One region of the Sporosarcina sp. Y352 genome, then DNA from elsewhere that is predicted to be linked to it. Evidence: riboswitches for the same ligand, from Rfam matches in the RefSeq annotation. Region 1 holds a riboswitch; each other region holds the start of a gene.
What was found. Region 1 has a riboswitch for preQ1 ahead of queF (preQ(1) synthase). Riboswitches for the same ligand answer to the same signal wherever they lie in the genome.
Positions count from the first base shown of each region.

Region 1 (6,605 bases):
GCGGGAAGTCTGTTTGTTATCAGGTTCCCGCACTTGTGATGGATGGTACTGTCCTCGTTATTTCACCACTAATCTCATTGATGAAAGACCAGGTTGACGCGCTCCATCAAGTAGGGATTCCGGCAGCATACATCAACAGTTCGATGTCATCGGAGGAATACTTTGATACGATGGAAAGAGCTGTGCAGGGTGAATATCAGCTTCTTTATGTGGCACCAGAACGTCTTGACTCTCCCTCTTTTAAAAATCAGTTGCGTTTGATGAAAATTCCGATGGTTGCCATCGACGAAGCGCATTGTATTTCACAATGGGGTCACGATTTCCGACCTAGTTATCGAAATATTAGTAGCATCGTTTCTTTGTTTGATAAAAAACCGGTTCTACTTGCTTTAACAGCTACTGCTACGCCGGCAGTTCGGGAAGATATTTGCAAGCAGCTCGGAATTAGTGAAAATAATACAGTAATGACTGGTTTTGAACGAGCAAATCTAACTTTTTCCGTTGTTAAAGGGCAAGACCGTGAGAAATTCGTAAAAGAATATGTTCGGAAAAATGAAGGGGAAGCGGGTATCATCTATGCCGCGACTCGTAAAGCCGTCGATTCAGTGCATGACTTTCTACAAAGAAGTGGAGTGAAAGTCGCAAAATACCATGCTGGACTTGGGGATATTGAACGCCAATCCGGCCAAGACCGCTTTTTAAATGACGAAGCCGCTGTTATGGTAGCGACGAATGCATTTGGAATGGGAATTGACAAGTCCAATATTCGTTACGTTATTCATTACCAAATGCCGAAAAACATGGAGAGTTATTATCAGGAGGCAGGCCGTGCAGGCCGTGATGGGCTCGATAGTGCATGTACGGTGCTCTTTTCATCGCAGGATGTGCAAACACAACGTTTCTTAATTGACCAATCGCAAGACCAAAGTAGAATTCCCGCTGAGCTGGAGAAATTACAGTCCATGATTGATTATTGCCATACGGAAACTTGTCTACAAAAGTTCATTATCTTGTATTTCGGAGAGACGGATGTAGTGGATTGTGGAAGATGTGCCAATTGCACTGACACTCGTGAAAGTACAGACGTCACGGAAGATGTTCAAAAAGTATTGTCATGCGTCATTCGAATGGGCCAACGATTTGGTAAGTCTATGATTGCGCAAGTATTGACCGGATCACGGAACAAGAAAGTGATTGAATTCGGTTTCGATAAATTAACGACCTATGGTTTGATGAAGGGACGCAGCGCTAAAGACATTTCTGATTTCATAGAGTTTATAATTTCGGAAAGTTATCTTGGCGTGGAAAATGGGCAATTTCCGACCATTTATGTTAGTGAAGCAGGAAAAGATGTACTGACAGGCAAGGTGACAGTACATCGCAAAGTTTCTGTTGTTACTATGCAAGTCGCAAATGATGATCCGTTATTCGATCAGCTCCGTGCACTTCGTATGAAACTGGCTCAAGAAGCCGGTGTACCACCGTTCGTTGTCTTTTCCGATAAAACATTACGGGACATGGCAGCAAGAATGCCAATCACGAATGATGCGTTCCTAGAAGTAAACGGTGTAGGACTTGCGAAATTGGAACGATACGGTGAGCCGTTCATGGAAGAAATCAAGAATTATCAAATGCAAAATGCTTGATGAACTTTGAAAAAAAGAGGCAGGTACTATTCCAAAATGGGATAGTACCTGCCTCTTTATTCTTCTGAATAGACAACTGATTTATCTTCAATGATGTTAAGTATAGTCCAACCGCTAATCAATAACGGGTGACAACAATTTAATTCCACATAGCAATTGGGGTAGCGTTTACTTCTTTAAGCTAAATTTTTTAACGGTTATCTACTTTTTCCGGATACATATCATGATTCATCATCCGGTGTTCTGCCATTTTTTCATATTTCGTGCCGGGTTTACCATAGTTACAATAAGGGTCTATTGATAATCCGCCGCGTGGTGTGAACTTACCCCATACTTCGATGTAACGTGGTTCAATCAGTTTAATTAAATCATTCATAATGATATTGACACAGTCTTCATGGAAATCGCCATGATTGCGGAAACTGAAGAGATATAATTTAAGTGCTTTACTCTCTACTAGCTTTTTGTCTGGCATGAAACTGATATACATCGTTGCAAAATCGGGTTGCCCGGTCATTGGGCAAAGTGAAGTGAATTCAGGACAATTAAATTTCACGAAATAATCACGATTGATATGCATGTTGTCGACTGACTCTAAAACGTCAGGGTTGTATTCATACACGTATTTTGTGTTTTGATTACCGAGTAAAGTTAAGTCGGTCAGTGTTGCCTCATCTCTTCCAGCCAATTAAAAAACCTCCCATAAATTTGTCAGGGAGGTCCATAGGCGCCGGAAAAAAGAGCCATATCGAATGCACATGACTTAAATTCCGTAATCCATAGTTTTTTTAAGAGGGTCGCTATGAACCTCTCCCGAACAGGGTATTCATTTCGTATCTGACATTAAACGACCTACTCTGATTTGTCAATAGCTTCTCTTTTTGTTAAGCCAATTAACGCATACAGAGCAACTGCCAGCAGGAGGAAACCAGTCAGCATGAATGCTCCTCGATATTCTAGGTCGAGGAAGCCGATAAGTCCCGAACCAGCAACAACGCCTATTGAGAAGAATGCATAGAAATAACCATAAGCTTTTCCACGGAATTCAGCAGACGAAGAATCGATTAGCAGTGAGTTGATCGATGGGAATAGGAAAGCAAATCCCGCTCCGTAAATACCCATTGCGACATACAAGTAATTCAATTCTTCCATTTGGCTTAGGAACAACATACTTAATCCCATGAGTGCAATTCCGAATGCTAGCGTCACAACCGGTCGTACGCGGTCAAAAATTCGATTAATGGGCAATAAAAAGATTAGAATTGCAACCACGCCGAATGTACTTAATAATAACCCCGTCGTTTTCGTATCGAATCCGAGCGAAGCTACTTTTAACGGTAAAACAAGAGCTAGTACACCCTGTGAAAACATTAAAAAGAATGCCCCAGCAAAAGCTCTGACCATTCCGGGATGCTGGAACAGATTAATAACCTGGAATTCACCAGCACCTTGTGAAGGTTGTTTTCGTACATATGTATAAGAACGAAGAACAAAGAATGCTAGTATTGCTAACAACAGCATAATCCCGCCGTTGACCGCCATAATGAATGAGGTGCTTGTTTTCGCAGCAACAATACCGCCGTATGCAGGTCCTAAAATTGCGGCCATTCCAACGAATGCACCCGAAATTGCAACACTTTTACCACGTTTTGAACCTTCTGCACGATTTGCTAGGAAAGTGAAGGCTGCGGGAACAATTAGTCCTTCCATAAAACCATGAACGAATCGCACCCCGAGCAGTGACATCGGCCCAGAAACAAACGCGTAGAGGAAGAGAGAAATCGCCGTCGCAAAAAGTCCGAGTACTAGTATGAGGAATGGACCTCGTTTGTCGGTCATGAAACCTGAAATGACATTCCCGATTGTGTTAGAAAATGAATAGATACCTACCGCAAGTCCTACCAGGAATGGCGTAGCACCAAGTGATAATGCAAATGGACTCATAACGGGAAGTTGTGAAAATAAGTCGAAAAACGAGAAAAATACAATGAGGTAAACAAACCCACGCATAATGCAGCCTCTTTTCAATTATATAGATACCGTTCTATATTTTAGCATTAGTTTGAGCTTAGGGGAAAAGGATAGATTGTGAACAATCCATTTGGTTTGCCATTATACGAACTGTAGCGATAAGATTACGCTTAGATCTGATAGAAAAAGAGGTGAGAAATGAATGAGTTTCCTTAAAAAACTTTTCAGCAAACAAGATAATACAAAGAATGAAGCGCAAATTGAAAAACAGTATATTTTTGTTGAACTGGAATTGGAGGATTACTACGAGCCTTTTTACGCTAGGGATTTGTCAGAACGCCAAGTTGCCGATTTGAATAAACCTGAATATATGAATGTTCACCAATCATTCAATTTAGGATCACCAGTGATTGCACATATTGCATCTGATACTTCAATTGAAATATTTATTCAAACAAATCACTTTGAGGCGGATTCTGTCGTTAAAGCGGGAATTGTAGTGAAGCATGCGTATTCATCCATCGAAGCGATTTTTATGGAAGCAGTTATTTGGACTAGCGTTGGTCATGTGGTGACGATTCCATTTAAACTAAATATTCGTGCTGACGATGAAAAGTCTAGATTGGCTTCAGCATTGATAAGCATACAGAAAGAAATTCCGTTTTATTTTGGAAGAGTAGTAAATGATTTAGTGACGATAGACAAGCAAATGCTTATGACTATTCCGGAGTCCGTGCAGAATGATATGCAAATCACTCTTGCAGAACTGTACCATGACGAGTCACGAAATCCGGGTCCGTATATTGAAATTGAAACAGTTTTGGATCGTGAAATGACGACTGCAGGATGGGTCATGCACTTTGATAATGAAAAGTTGATAGAAGAAGAACCAGACTTGTCTTTTATGATAAATGAAATTTTAAGTACGGTTTTTGATAAAATCATTCAATTGGCCGACAATGGCCGTTTTACAGGATGGGTTGCAGAACATGCAGCGAATTCAGAAGGAAGCAGTCCATATGGCGAATCAACGACATTCGTCTTTACATCATCAGAACCGATGCATAGAAATGAAAAACTTCATAGTGCCATTATGAAATATATGAAATCATTAAAAGGGTTCTTAAGAGAAGATGGCGGATATCCATTAAAGTATGAAGCACTTCCTTTGATTAGACAAAGCGGCACTGGATATGGATTTGTCTTGATTGATGAATGTTTTTTAGCAAAAGCAGATGAGTTATATAGAAAGATGACGAATAAAGAGATAAACTTATATAGTAAATTGCTGAAATTGAAAGCATTAGATCGAAAGGGGAATAAAAACGATGACAATTAGAGTCGGAATTGCAGGTTATGGAAATTTAGGCCGCGGTGTTGAATACGCGATTGCTCAAAACAACGATATGGAACTGGTAAGCGTATTTACAAGGAGGAAGCCAGAGGACGTTAAACTGCTGAATGGCAATATACCTGTTCATATGATGTCTGACATCCAAAATTATACAGAAGATATTGATGTCCTAATTCTTTGCGGTGGATCAAAAAATGATTTACCGAAACAAGGACCAGCTCTTTCTGCTCTCTTCAATACTGTCGATAGTTTTGATACGCATGCAAAAATTCCAGGATACTTTGAATCGGTTGATGCAACGGCTAAACCGAATGGTAAGACTGCGATCATTTCCGTCGGATGGGATCCGGGTCTATTTTCCATCAATCGTTTGTTCGGTGAAGCAGTATTATCAGAAGGAGCAACGTATACATTTTGGGGCAAAGGGTTAAGCCAAGGACATTCCGACGCACTCAGAAGAATTGATGGTGTAAAAGGTGCTGTTCAATATACGATTCCTGATTCAGATGCAGTCGATCGCGTGCGGGATGGTTCGTTACCAGAATTGTCGACGCGTGAGAAACATACGCGTGAATGCTATGTGGTCTTGGAACAAGGCGTTGACGCTGAAGAAGTGCGAAACACGATTGTAACAATGCCAGACTACTTCTCTGACTACGATACGACTGTTACCTTTATCACTGAAGAAGAATTGAAGCAGGACCACTCGGCAATGCCACACGGCGGTTTTGTAATTCGTAGCGGTAAGACAGGTGTTGGCAATACACAAGTAATGGAGTATTCACTAAAACTGGGTAGCAATCCCGAATTTACTTCAAGTGTACTCGTTGCATACGCACGCGCAGCTTACAGGTTGAATGAGAAAGGTGAAACAGGCGCAAAAACAGTATTTGATATTGCACCTGGTTTACTATCACCAAAAAGCGCTGCCGATTTGCGTAAAGAGTTATTATAACAGCACTAGAGCCACCTAGGAAATTCACTATATACACGTCCCAAAAATGAACTTTTGATAGTTGATGTAAACTAAAATCCCTCAATCTAACTTTTGGTTGGGGGGTATTTTTGTTTAAGGATATATTAAAACCTAGTTTTTTGATAACACTTCACTTTTCGCATATACTACTCATAGGGAACATATTTAGGAGGGCGAAGTAATTGACAAAATTAGACGATACATTAGCGATGCTAAAAGAGTTAACGGATGCTAAAGGGATTCCAGGAAATGAACGTGAACCCCGTGAAGTGATGAAAAAGTACATAACGCCATTTGCGGATGAAATCGAACAGGATGGACTCGGATCTTTGATTGCGAAGAAAACGGGCGAAGAAAATGGACCTAAAATCATGCTTGCCGGTCACCTTGATGAAGTCGGATTCATGATATCTAAAATAGATGATAGAGGCTTCTTGTCGTTTCAAACCGTTGGAGGCTGGTGGTCACAAGTGATGCTTGCGCAGCGCGTGACAATCGTTACACGCAAAGGCGATACAATTACAGGTGTTATAGGGTCAAAACCTCCGCATATCTTATCACCGGAAGCACGTAAAAAACCTGTCGATATTAAAGATATGTTCATTGACGTCGGAGCAACTTCAAAGGAAGAAGCAATGGAATGGGGTATTCTGCCCGG
Region 1 is NZ_JBXCJE010000001.1:157,557-164,161, reverse strand. Features, by position in the region: gene recQ (DNA helicase RecQ) at 1-1,646, shown strand, start outside; gene queF (preQ(1) synthase) at 1,837-2,334, opposite strand; PreQ1 riboswitch class I at 2,420-2,463, opposite strand; gene AC1TO6_RS00930 (MFS transporter) at 2,499-3,656, opposite strand; gene AC1TO6_RS00925 (hypothetical protein) at 3,820-4,956, shown strand; gene AC1TO6_RS00920 (diaminopimelate dehydrogenase) at 4,946-5,926, shown strand; gene AC1TO6_RS00915 (M42 family metallopeptidase) at 6,130-6,605, shown strand, end outside.

Region 2 (6,605 bases), on a different contig from region 1:
CCACGTGAAACTGGAATCACACCACGAGCATGAATAATCACACCCTGATGTCCGAACGAACATCGTTTTCAATCCCATTACCATTCCTTCACCTTGAATAGTTGGTCCGAACACCTCCATCACAGGAATCTTCATACGTTCTCCTCCAGTTTAGGCCGGTAGATGACGTAGCTTGTTGGCGTTTCACGGACAATGACCTGAAGACAGACTGCTTTATTGCTCCTCGTCTGTAGAACTTCCTGAATTGAATTATAAATCTGTTCGGCTAATTTCTCAGTTGTAGGGAAGTTAGCCTTAAATTCAGGATGATCATTCAATACGGAATGATCATATTTATCATGAATGAGGGTTTTGAGTTCCTTGAAATCAATCAGAAAACCAATTGAATCCAATTCATTTCCTCCGATTGTTATGTTCAAATAGTACGTATGCCCATGCATCACTTGGCACTTTCCAGCATTTTCACTCGGAATGTAATGCGCCGCCGAAAAATGCATGTCTTTGTTAAGTTCAAAACGAAACGAGTGCTGAACTTGTGGGTAAAATTGCTGCATCATTCGGAAACACCTTCAGACTTTTTAGTAATGTAAGCAGTTAGTCCATCATTTCGTAACACACAAGCTGGACATTCCCCGCAGCCTGAACTTGGAATTCCGTTGTAGCATGTAAGTGTTTTGTGCTGTACAAAATCAAGTGCACCTAATTCATCAGCCATTGCCCAGACCTCGGCCTTATCCAGCCACATTAAAGGCGTATGGATAACAAAGCGCCCATCCATTGCTAAATTCAACGTGACATTCAATGACTTAATAAAATTGTCACGGCAATCTGGATATCCGCTAAAATCAGTTTCACTCACACCCGTTATTAAGTGCCGGGCTCCAATCGCATCCGCATAGACAGCCGCAAACGACAGAAATAGATGATTCCTTCCTGGAACAAAGGTAGAAGGTAATTCACCATCTACTTCTTTTACTTCGATTTCATCACGTGTCAAAGCATTAGCAGATAGTTGATTAATAAGGCTCATATCGAGCAGTTTAAACGACACACCGAGCTCATCCGCAATTTTTCTTGCACATTCAATTTCCGCTGAATGGCGCTGACCATAATCAAACGTGACCGTCGCAACTTCAGCGAAATTTTTCAATGCCCAAATTAGACATGTCGTACTGTCTTGGCCGCCACTGAATACAACGACTGCTTTTTCATTTTTCATAGTAAACATCTCCTTAGTTTTTTTGAGAGGGAGTTTTCGAACCTCTTTTTCGAACAATGTTAATAATAGCATAGGAGTAGAAGCTACTAGTAGTAGTTTCCACTTTAAATAAAATGATATATTTATTCAGTATTTATATACCGATTTAATCCTAATCAATTTTAATATATAAAATGTGATTTGTTGGTACATTCATTTGTATAAAGGGAATTGACATCACCAAGGATCAAAAACGGGAAGCATAAAATATATAGGATTAGTGCCGATTAACTCCACAAATTTTTATGATTTATGTATTAAAACGCTTTTTTAGCAGAAGATAATAACGAATCTTAACAATTACCGAGAAGAGTGTTTTTATGGTGCCCATTCGTAATGATGTAATCCCTTTAAAACTCGAAACGGTATTGCGGATTCAATAATTGTTCGAAACTGCTAATTAAATAAGGGAGGTGTTAAAATCATGAGAACGATACAACGAATTGCCTTGGCTTTGGTAATAATTGGAGCAATCAACTGGGGCTTAATTGGATTCTTTAAGTTTGATTTGGTAGCATCACTATTTGGTGGACAAGAGGCGTTTTTATCACGGGTGGTTTACGGTCTGGTTGGGTTAAGTGGATTGGCTTGCTTGGGTATCTTATTTAATCCAATCGAAGAAACAGTCGCAGATAAAGAAACCAATCGTCGAGGCGTTAATAATCTCAGTTACGATACTGAGTTTGGTGAGGAAACAGACATTGCGAAGTTGCGTGAGTCTTCTAAGAAACCCATTGATGGAAAGAATTCAGCTGACACAAGAAAGCAGGATTCAACAGACAATAAAAAATAAAGGAAGCTGAGCTAAGTTGTGGCATTTGAAAAAACATCCCAGCCTATGTCATATTGACAAGGGCTGGGATGTTTTTTAATGCCTTACCTATACTTTTTCGAAGGTATTAATATAAATAGGTGTCAATTTTCATTAATAATTTCATCAACTGTAGATTCAACTTCAGCTCGTGACATTTTTTCTTTACCACTCTTAAGCGTTTTTAATGTTGTTTTTGCCAAGGCAAGTGGGATTTTACAGAATAAAAGAATGTTTTTAGTGTCTAATGACTCTACATACGCATCCGCTTTATCCAAGTTCTTTGTTGCATAGGAAAACATGTCGTTACGGTCCCAACCATCGGGAATAAAATGAACACCGCGATCAGCATCTTCCTCTTGATTGCGAAGCATATTGACTGCCTGCAAACCACGTCCGTATCCTATAGCTAATTCACGATCTGTTTTAGTTCCATCATACATCTCCCATATATCCGAAAGCATAACACCTACTAATCCTGCTACATAGTATGTATATTCATCTAAATCTTCTTTGGTTTTAACTAACCAATCCTTCTCGACCCACTTGGCCATACCGTCTGCCATAATACTTGTTGACTCTTTTACCTTGTCCATAATATTTTCCGGACAAAAAGATAGCCAATCAGCCAGCCTTAATGTTACTTCAGGTAAAAGGTCCTCATAAGGCTTTAATAGTTGTTGATAGGCTGCACCATCAAAGTCTGCTTTTAAAAGTTCGCTTGTTGAGCGCAAAAGATATTGCTTCGTCTCCGATTGTAATCCTTCGTGATCTTCAATTTCATCAATTGCTCGCATACATAAATATGCTGATCCTACAGACTTTCTTAATGTTGGATTTAGTAATTTGATGGGGATATAAAAGGTTCTACTTGTCAACTTAAGGATGTGCATGGCTTCTTTATTTAACTTTGCTTCATTAATCAATGAAATGATCCCCCTTTCACAATGAGGTTGTTAATGTTTTAACGCGTCAGATAGAAAACAATCAATTACTCGGATAATATCTCAAGTTATTCAGATTGTATTCGCTCACAATATACTTGGATCGTATAATCTTTATTGTATCATGGACGGCAGTAATACGTACAAATAAACTCAGCCTACAACTTAAAGGCTGAGTTTGGATTATATTGCAGTCAACTTCAAATTGATGTCGTAATGTGCAAAAAAGACAAATTATTATTTCGTGTTCTTCTTTTTAGCGGCTTCTTCCAGTTTGCTTTTTGGATCTTTTGATAAGTCAGTATCTGCATAACCTTGGGGTGTTACACTAGTCGCTTTCTTACCCTTATCGTTATTTTTGTCTTTCTCCATTTTTTCACCCCCTATTAAAATGAATTGCTATATGTGATTGTTCCTTGTCACTTCATCTGGATTTGTATCACTGAAGATACCAGTTCCAAGTCCGCCACTCTTGGCAATTAATTCTTTTACTTCATTATAAGTTAGGCCCGAGTTTGCATTTTTTCTTTTTACGTCTTCAATATCTGTTCCAGATACTGTATAAGTTCTTTTGTCCGAATTGCTATTTACGTTCAAAAAGTCACCTCCATTTTGTGTATACTTATGTTCTCTCAATTCAGGATAATTATTCAGGGATTTATTGTCATTGGTGCAAGTGACTATATGGGACACTGCTTCGGAAATACACTATAATTGTCTAGAGTGAAAATCCAAAACACGAAAAAAGGTAATTGCTGATTTATTGGGCCAACAAGGTAGTTCGTCTGTTAGCCGCATTTTACAAATGAGAAATCAGTACAAAATAATCGTATAAGTCATAATGAAAAGTCAGTAATCTGAATAGGGATGCTGACTTTTCCATGTTTATAGTTATCAGATTGTGAAAGAGGGCATGCTAATGAAACAAGATTCATCCACACTTAAGGTAATGCGGTGCGGACTAGGCATGACGGATAATGCCCGCAAAGGAATAGCGAAATTGACAATGGACGAATATGCATTTTTTTCGATGCAAGAATCCTTTTATGTATATATTGAAAAACGACCGAATAATAGACAGGGAAATATGTCGTTTTCAATTTACTTTGATAACGTAGCGAATGAAGTTTTATCAAAACGTCTAAATGATAGAGTGGCCGTAATGGAATGCGTTTATCAAAATGAAAGTTTTTTGGCAACCGGTTTTCAAGTTAGGGGAAGGAAAGAACCCGTCCAGACAAACAGACGTCTTCCAGCACGCTTGAAATTTCTGGTAGGGCGTAGTACAGGTATTGCAATGCCGATTGATCTTTACACAAGCATTCGAGAATTGCCGATTGCACAAGAACGTTCGGAGTATGTGAAGAAAAGAATTGCCGGCTGGGAAGGCTATCTGCGAGTAGAGGAAAGAATTGCCGATGTCGATGATTTGACGACGCCTTTTTCACACGCATCTTTGAATGCAGACTTCAGTAAATTGACCATTCGATGTAAAGAACTAAAAGGAAATGAATGGAATACAATTAATGGTTTCAGTGTTAAGTTGAAAGGACTTCAAAATGAAATTGGAAATGTTATTAATACGAGTAAGGGCAAAGGGATTGTAGAAATCGAACTGAGTCGCAACTATAAAGAGATGGCTCGCCGGAATGAATGGAATCCGAATACATATAAGGAAGCAGTATTTAGTAACTTTGCTGCGCTTAGCCAGGTAAGGAGACTTCGAAAGGGGTTCAAAGATCTACAGGATGGACTTGCTGCTAATGCAAATTTGGAAAGGGTACTTTTTGAAGAGCGCCCAGTTGTACGTATTTCCAAGAAACAACAGAATCTTGTTTTTCATAATGAACTTAACCAGTTCCAGAAAGAAGCAGTCACTGGAGCAATGACTTCAAATGATTTGTACGTTATTCAAGGACCACCGGGTACAGGGAAAACGACGGTTATTTCAGAGATATGCCATCAGAATGTCAAAGCTGGACTGCGTACTCTCGTTGCTTCTCAAGCAAACCTTGCTGTGGATAATGCACTCGGAAGACTTCTATCTCATCAGGACGTCCGAATTTTACGTTATGGTCGAACTGAAAGTATTGAGGAAGAAGGCAAAAAGTTCATTGAAGAAAACGTAGCTATAAACTGGAAAAACGTGACGTTAAATACCATCAATGCAAAACGCCAGTCGAATACAAATAGAGAAATACAAATAAATGATTTGTTAGTAAGTCATGGCGTAAAGTTATCAGAAATGAAGAATGAATTGGTATCTTTAGACAAAAAAGTTGAATTGAAGGAAGCGGCTCAAGAAGAATACATAACTAATTCATTGACTATGAAAAAGCAACTTACTATTCTGAAGAGCTTGAAAGAAGAAAGTGATAAGTTGGTCAAAATTCAGGCCGCATTCATCCAATCTGAAACGACGTTAACCAGTGATGTTAATCGTCTTGAAGAACTCGTCTTATCGAAAAGCACAAGTATAGCTACAGCGGGGCAAATGGAAAAATTAGAACTACGAATAGAAAAGCTTCAATACTTCATTAGCTATAGTCAAACAGTAAATAAGATTGACGAGATGAATAGGTCCATTGAGGCCCTCCATAAAGAAGTACAAATAATAAATAACAAAAAGAAGCGACTTCATGTATTTTTGGAGGATATTCAAAAAATCACTAAAATAGATCGTTTACAAAAACAGATGGATTCGTTTGAAATTATTCCACACTTCAACACACAGTGGAAAATTACCGAGTTAAATCAATTGATCGCCACTATTAAATCTGAAACTGCGGATGTTGGATACAGTGAGTGGCAAGAACTTTCACAGCGACTATACAATGCCATTGAAATTATTGAGCGTTTATTGAAAGATAATGGTTTTATTAAGAAAGAACTGAAAAGAACAGTAAATGATAAATATAGTTCTATAAAAGAAATTCATGGCCTTATTGACCGTGTAGGTAAATTTCTAATTCACCCATCTACCAAGAGCAGCCTAGAAACGCGTAGCTACTCTGCACAAAAATATGACAATCTCGAAAAAATAGCAATTGCACTTGAAATGTTATATGAAAGAAAGAGATTTTCAGAATTACAAGAAGCAGGTTTTGAAAAACAAAATCAAATTAAGATAAACTCGAAAAAAATGTATTCAGTCATAAAAACCGAAATTAGCGAACAGATGAATCAATCCATAGTGGAAATAGGACAAGAAAAAAAAGCAATCGACTTAATTGCTAATACTCACCAAGCTGAAGTCATCAGTCTTCAGCAAACGGCCATGCAACTTTTAGAAAAAGTGGAACCCGTTGACGAAACCATGACAATCAGTTCTGCAATAGAGGAATTGAAGAAAAATGAGATCGTTTTTTCGGATTATAATGAGAATAAGAAGGATATCGAACAATATAAAGGTGAATTAGAAAAGAAAAAGCATGAAAAGAGAATTAATGCAGAACATCATATAGATACTTCAAAGGCACTTGAAGATATTAGAGATAAAACTGAGTCATTGAGCAGCAATCTCATGAAGTTGGAAAAAGTAATGATGACCTTGGATAAGCTATTGGATGAAAATCCTGAAGAAATCCGTAAA
Region 2 is NZ_JBXCJE010000003.1:98,700-105,304, reverse strand. Features, by position in the region: gene queE (7-carboxy-7-deazaguanine synthase QueE) at 1-135, opposite strand, end outside; gene queD (6-carboxytetrahydropterin synthase QueD) at 132-557, opposite strand; gene queC (7-cyano-7-deazaguanine synthase QueC) at 554-1,219, opposite strand; PreQ1 riboswitch class I at 1,227-1,270, opposite strand; gene AC1TO6_RS06010 (DUF378 domain-containing protein) at 1,683-2,051, shown strand; gene AC1TO6_RS06005 (squalene/phytoene synthase family protein) at 2,174-2,995, opposite strand; gene sspL (small, acid-soluble spore protein L) at 3,251-3,385, opposite strand; gene AC1TO6_RS05995 (gamma-type small acid-soluble spore protein) at 3,413-3,610, opposite strand; gene AC1TO6_RS05990 (AAA domain-containing protein) at 3,933-6,605, shown strand, end outside.
Region 2: linked by a shared signal. The riboswitch ahead of queC (7-cyano-7-deazaguanine synthase QueC) and the one ahead of queF (preQ(1) synthase) in region 1 are both predicted to bind preQ1.

Region 3 (6,605 bases), on a different contig from region 1:
TATAACTATCCTTAATTTCTTGTTTCAACACCACTTCATCTTTTATTCGCTCCATGAAATTAACCAGCTGTAACACTGTTAGAAATACGAGGAGTGTAAGGAAAACAAAAGAAATTACATATATAACCAAATTTTCGAGGCTATAAAAATAAGCATAGTCTGCAACAAACAATAAATTAATATAGAGCATCAGCAATGTTGTAACCAGCAGAGCTCCTTTTACATCGATTTTTAAATGACTATACCAGTCTGCCCCTCTTCTATCCTTCACCCAGTTCTTATTGAAACGAAACTTTGTCAACAGGAGGATTAATGCAATTAGCCCGACAATCCAAGTGCTATAGGCAATATATTTTGATTTGTTAAACCAGGCTGCAAGTTGACCATGAGACCCTTCCTGTGATATCCCTTTTGAAATGACGACAATACCCTCGAAAGTCCGATCTGGGTTTCCGATTATTGAGCGGTTACTGTCGATGTATTCCCCAGTATGGTTTCCTGTGTACTGGTATAAATCAGCATTTTTTATTCGAAGTGACTTAGCCTTGAAGTACCCTTCCTTGGAATTGTACATTCTCTTGTAGGCGGCGGGCGTTTTGACATCACCGGACGCAAACGTTTCACCCGTTTCCACATCTTTCAACTCATAGGCAACCCACCGGAAGTTATAATCGTCCACACCATTGAATCTTTCACTTACATATTGTTCAAGCGCTTCTCCTTTTTCTTCACGGACTTTTGCCTCTACATGTTTATCATCTTGGAAGTTTTTTCGAATATCATCTATTTTCACCTCTTGCTCTTTAATCAGTTCTGTTTTTAACACTTCATTGCCAGCCGCTTTCGCTTCTTCAATTCGGTCTTGATATTGGGCTGTAATATTGGAAATTTGTTCAGCCAATGTGCCGTAACGCTCACGATGTTCGTCGATTTCCTCCTTTGATACTTTGATTTGTTTTTTCTCCTTTTCCACATCAATCGGATTCAAAACGGTTGTACTAATTTTATCGTATAAATACTCCATTTCAGATTTAAAATCCTCTGTATCAACAAAGCTATTCCCGATAAACTTTGGACCCGTATTTATAAAAGAGACAAGCGCAGTTAAAAACAAGGCGATAAGAATCGACCAGACAATAAGAGGCATTCGTTTATTTTTCATATTCACACATTTCCTTTCACTATCCGGGTGAAGTAAGCAATCGCCCTACTGGAACGTTCCATTCCATTTCCGACCAGGTCAATGATGTGGGAGAAACAGTAACCGATACTCAAAGCGGCAATGACAATCGCGATGATTGACCAAACTACAGCCCAGTCATTTTTCGATTTTGTAACCAATGCCCCACACCACCTTTACATATCTCGGATTTTTCGGATCTGCTTCGATTTTTTCGCGTATTTTACGTATATGTACCGCAACGATATTTTCAGCATTGTACGCTGCTTCATTCCAAACGCGTTCGTAGATTTCGTTGATAGAAAATACACGCCCCGCATTCTTCATCAGCAACTCTGTAATTTTGTATTCAATTGGTGTCAGTTTTACCACGCCACCGTCAATAGTGATTTCCTTTGCTTCTTCATCCAGAACTAGCCCGTCGATTTCTACTTTTTTCTGGCCATCGTACGTCCCAAATTGGATATAGCGACGCAATTGTGACTTCACACGAGCCATCAACTCCATTGGATGGAACGGTTTCGTCACATAATCATCTGCACCAACGGATAGTCCATGAATTTTATCGGAGTCTTCCACCTTCGCACTCAGCATGATAATCGGGATATTGCGCGCTTCCCGAATTTTGAACGTCGCTGTAATACCATCCATATTTGGCATCATTATATCGAGAATTAGAAGATGGACATCATTCGACTCCAGTAGCTCAAGCGCCTCTACACCGTCCGCCGCCTTCAGTACCTCATAACCTTCATTTTTCAAATATATTTCAATCCCGTTACGGATGTCCTGATCGTCATCCGCTACAAGCACTGTGAATTTCGCCATCTTCCGCACCTCGCTTTTCTCTATGATACCAATTGTACCCGCCAAATCTTAACATTCACCAACTGTAATTATGAAGAAAGTCTTAAGAACAGATTATATATGTTCAATTAAAGAATCCCGTTGAATCTATTTAATGAGAGAGTTGTGATTCGGGGTGTGGATTATAGACCGCTTGGCGCTTTGGGGATGCCTCTCGCCATGAGCCTGGATTAACGCTTCGCATCCAGTCTCAGGGCTTCGGCTACCCCTTTGCTGCGCCTAAGCTGGGGTGTCCATTATCGAGAGAGTGCGGTTTGGAGTGTGGTTTGTAGATCGCTTGGCGCTTTGGGGATGCCTCTCGCCATGAGCCTGGATTAGCGCTTCGCATCCAGTCTCAGAGCTTCGGCTACCCCTTTGCCGCGCCTGCGCTGATGTGTTCATAATCGAGAGAAGTGTGATTTTGAGATGTAGATGCTGAGATTATAATGTGATTACTATTTGATACTAATTTCATTGAAGAAAGACGCACTGCAGATTGCACTAATCTCCGATAAAGAAATGCGCTTTCTTACATAGACCATCCAGCGAAGGCGCGACTTCGTGGTAGCCGAAGCGATAAGACTGAAAGCGGTCTTCTTTCTGGCTTATCGCGGGAGGCATCCACAAAGCGCAAAGCGGTATTAGCGGGATTTCTGAATCTAACTATAATGTTGGTACTTTTAATAATCACCTCCGCAATTATAGATAAAGAAATACGCTTTCTTACAAGGTCTATCCAGCTACCACGAAGCGGCAAGCGGTATTAGCAGAGTTTCTAATTCATTCACATGTCTCGTGACTTTTTCAATGGCCTCCCGTATTCATTTGTTCAACATATATATCGGCAAAAAACCCCTGGCCTCCCAAATACCGATAGGGATACCAGGGGTTTATTCATTTAACAAGCTAGACTTCTTCACTTTTTTACCACTGAGCGTCAATACGAGGATTCCGCCTAGCAACATAGCAATGCCCGTCCAGGACGTTCCGTCGAGATGCTCGCCAACCACAATAACACTCAAAACAGCTGCAGTAAGCGGTTCAGCAAGTGATAGGGTAACGGCAGAGGACGATGGAATTCTTTTTAATCCGGTTGAAAACAGGATGTACGCTACACTTGTCGTAATTATTCCAAGATACAGGACCACAGATATTCCCCGAGTAGAAATCAGACCATCCGTTTCGAATAAAAACACAAATGGCATCAGCAACAACGCACTAATAGAAAAGATGACTGCAACAGCAGGTACAGCATCCGTTTTTTCAAGTACTTCTTTGTTTACAAGTGCGTAAAAGGCAAACAATAGCCCTGCCCCAAGCGACATCGAAACACCTACTGGATTAACAACGATACCGTCTTTATTTAAAAATAGTAGTGCACACCCCGCAATCGCAAGAGCGGTAGCTGTAAGCCAAATAAATGTCGGACGGCGCTTTAACAAGAACCATTCGATGATTCCAGAAAAAACAGGCGAACTGCCGATGGTAACGACCGTCCCTATCGCGACACCGGTTAATCTGACAGAAGAAAAGAATAGATACTGGAAAATGGCCATTGAAATAGCCGCGTAAATCGTAGCTTTCCACGGCCAATTCCGGAAATCAATTTTACGCATGATTAGTAATAGAATCAGCAATGAAAAACCACCCACCGCAAGCCGTGATGCACCAACTGTCAATGGATGGATGGTTTGCGGGAGGAACGTTTGTGCAGTGCCCGTTGTTCCCCATAGGATTGCACCTAACAACACGACTGTGTAGGCAATTCGCTGCGACATGATTCAACTGCTCCTTTTCCCTATATATATAGAAGATACCATTTAATTCGAGAGTTCCAACATTTCAAGTTCACTTGACACGACTAGTAACTATGTACTATAATCACTAATTGTTCACACGTGGTTCGTAACCATCCCACGCTAAAAAACTAGGAGGAAATAAGTAATGAAAATAAAAACAATGGCCATAAGCGGGATCATTGCCGCTTTATATGTAGCCGTATCTCTATTAATAGCACCACTGGCTTATTCAGCAATCCAATTTCGTATCTCTGAGCTGTTCAACCACCTTATAGTGTTTAATAAGAAGTTCTTCTTTGGTATTGTGCTCGGAGTATTCGTCACAAACTTGTTTTCTCCACTTGGCATGTATGATCTATTTTTCGGCGTGAGTCAATCAATTATAGCTCTTTCAATCACGATATTTTCCGCTAAATTTATATCTGGAGTTTTCAAGCGAATGGTCTTCAACACACTAGTTTTCACCTTTACCATGTTCATCATTGCTTTCGAGTTAAACCTAGCATTAGAGCTCCCTTTCCTACTTACATGGTTAACAGTTGCAATCGGTGAATTTGTTGTCATGGCAATTGGAATTCCGATTATGCTGGCTTTGAATAAACGTCTAAACTTCAAGAAATTGATTTAACCGAAACAGCACTCGCCACTTTGTCTTCAACTGAATTTTCCAAGGAGGGCTTAGATGTATATCTCCATTCAAGAAGTTGCAGAATATCTTAGCATGCCCGTCGAACAAATTCAGAAGTATGTAAGAGAAGGACGGATTCGTTCTGTCCATGACGGCGAACAATTTCTAGTGAACAAAGATCAGTTTGGTCTTTATTTAGAACAGCTTGAAACATTAAAACACCAAATTGACGAATGGCGTAACGAACCCATTCCACCCGATCGCGACATTAAAGATGAAGATTGAGAAACCGGCTGAAAATCTATGGATTTTCAGCTATTTTCATTTAAATAGAGTACTCCGCATTGTCCCTGAACACGAATGGAAAGGCTTATTAACGGGAATACTTATTTAACCGCACAGTTGCTTTCATTACATTTTGCTAGTATAGTTAAAAACTGTTTCTACATTACCAGTAACACGAGGGGGAAGTATGAAGAAAATATCAAACGTTTTTTATATCACAATTGGTCTTATCATATTGACCGTTGGATATGGTGCATTCGCACCCGAAAGTTTTGAAGCCGTCACAACGAATGCCAGAAACTTTGTTGCGTCGTCATTCGGTTGGTACTATATGCTGCTCATGTCATTCATGTTAGCGCTCAGTTTCTTTTTCATCGTTAGTCCATTCGGTAAAATACGGCTTGGAAAAGACACGGATCGCCCGCAGTTCTCTACAGTCACTTGGATTGCCATGCTGTTTTCCGCCGGAATGGGAATCGGCCTTGTCTTTTACGGTGCCGCTGAACCATTATCACACTTTGCTATCAGTCCAGCCTCGGAAGATCCAAATACGGATGAAGCTTTCAAAGAATCCTTACGTCAGTCTTTCTTCCACTGGGGGATTCATATATGGGCCATGTACGGGATCATTGCGCTATCGTTAGCCTTCTTCCAGTTCCGTAAAGGGGAGCCGGGATTAATTTCAGCAACATTGAAGCCGATATTCGGTAAAAAAATGGTTGGACCATGGGGTACTCTCGTCGATGTACTCGCCGTTTTCGCAACAGCATTCGGTGTCGCTACATCACTCGGCTTCGGCGCTGTTCAAATTAATGCAGGCCTAAACTATTTATTTGATATTGAAATTAATATCTTTTCACAGTTTGTCATCATCGCATTCATAACGGTTCTGTTCGTTGCGTCCGCATGGTCTGGATTAAGCAAGGGCATCAAATACTTGTCGAATACAAACCTTGTTCTTACCCTTGCACTGCTTGGATTTATCGTCGTTCTCGGACCAACATTACTCATTTTTAATATGTTCACTGATTCGTTTGGCGGTTACTTTGCAAACCTTATCCAAATGAGTTTCGGTACAGCTCCATTGGACTCTACCGACCGGAAATGGCTTGATGATTGGACAATATTCTACTGGGCATGGTGGATTTCTTGGGCACCGTTTGTCAGTATGTTCATCGCCCGCGTTTCAAAAGGCCGAACAATTAGGGAGTTCATGATTGGCGTGCTTGCTGCACCTACATTACTGGTTACATTCTGGTTCTCAGCATTTGGTACGACAGCGATTGATATCCAGAAAAAAGGACTTGTCGACTTGACGGCTTCTAGTACAGAACTAACTATCTTTGAAATGTTCAATGTTATGCCTATGTCGTTCATCATATCAGTCTTCGCAATTTTGTTGATTGTATCTTTCTTCGTTACCTCAGCGGATTCAGCGACATTTGTCCTTGGCATGCAATCAACGAATGGTTCGTTGACTCCGCCGAATAATGTGAAGCTCATTTGGGGTGTTATCCAGTCGACAATTGCGCTGATTTTGCTTTCTGTCAACGGCCTCACCGCACTGCAAAATACGATTATCATTGCTGCGCTGCCATTTTCTTTCGTCATGCTGCTAATGGTTGTCGCGTTGCTCAAAGCGTTAAAAGCTGAATTAAAGTTGATGAATTTGAAATAATGTTAAGAAAGGCGATTCCTGAGATGGAATCGCCTTTTTCTTAACTTTTGATAAGAACCTTTTCACGTTGTCCAACCATATATAAGAAGTCTCCGATCAATGCGCTCGCTGTCGGATACATGCCTGCTCCCGGGCCTACAAGAGTAAGGGACCCTAGATAATCAGTTTCAACAATAATTGCATTATCAA
Region 3 is NZ_JBXCJE010000004.1:314,706-321,310, forward strand. Features, by position in the region: gene AC1TO6_RS09110 (sensor histidine kinase) at 1-1,162, opposite strand, end outside; gene AC1TO6_RS09115 (hypothetical protein) at 1,165-1,341, opposite strand; gene AC1TO6_RS09120 (response regulator transcription factor) at 1,319-2,008, opposite strand; gene AC1TO6_RS09125 (DMT family transporter) at 2,917-3,804, opposite strand; PreQ1 riboswitch class I at 3,919-3,963, shown strand; gene AC1TO6_RS09130 (QueT transporter family protein) at 3,971-4,453, shown strand; gene AC1TO6_RS09135 (excisionase family DNA-binding protein) at 4,508-4,738, shown strand; gene AC1TO6_RS09140 (BCCT family transporter) at 4,926-6,416, shown strand; gene AC1TO6_RS09145 (homoserine dehydrogenase) at 6,457-6,605, opposite strand, start outside.
Region 3: linked by a shared signal. The riboswitch ahead of AC1TO6_RS09130 (QueT transporter family protein) and the one ahead of queF (preQ(1) synthase) in region 1 are both predicted to bind preQ1.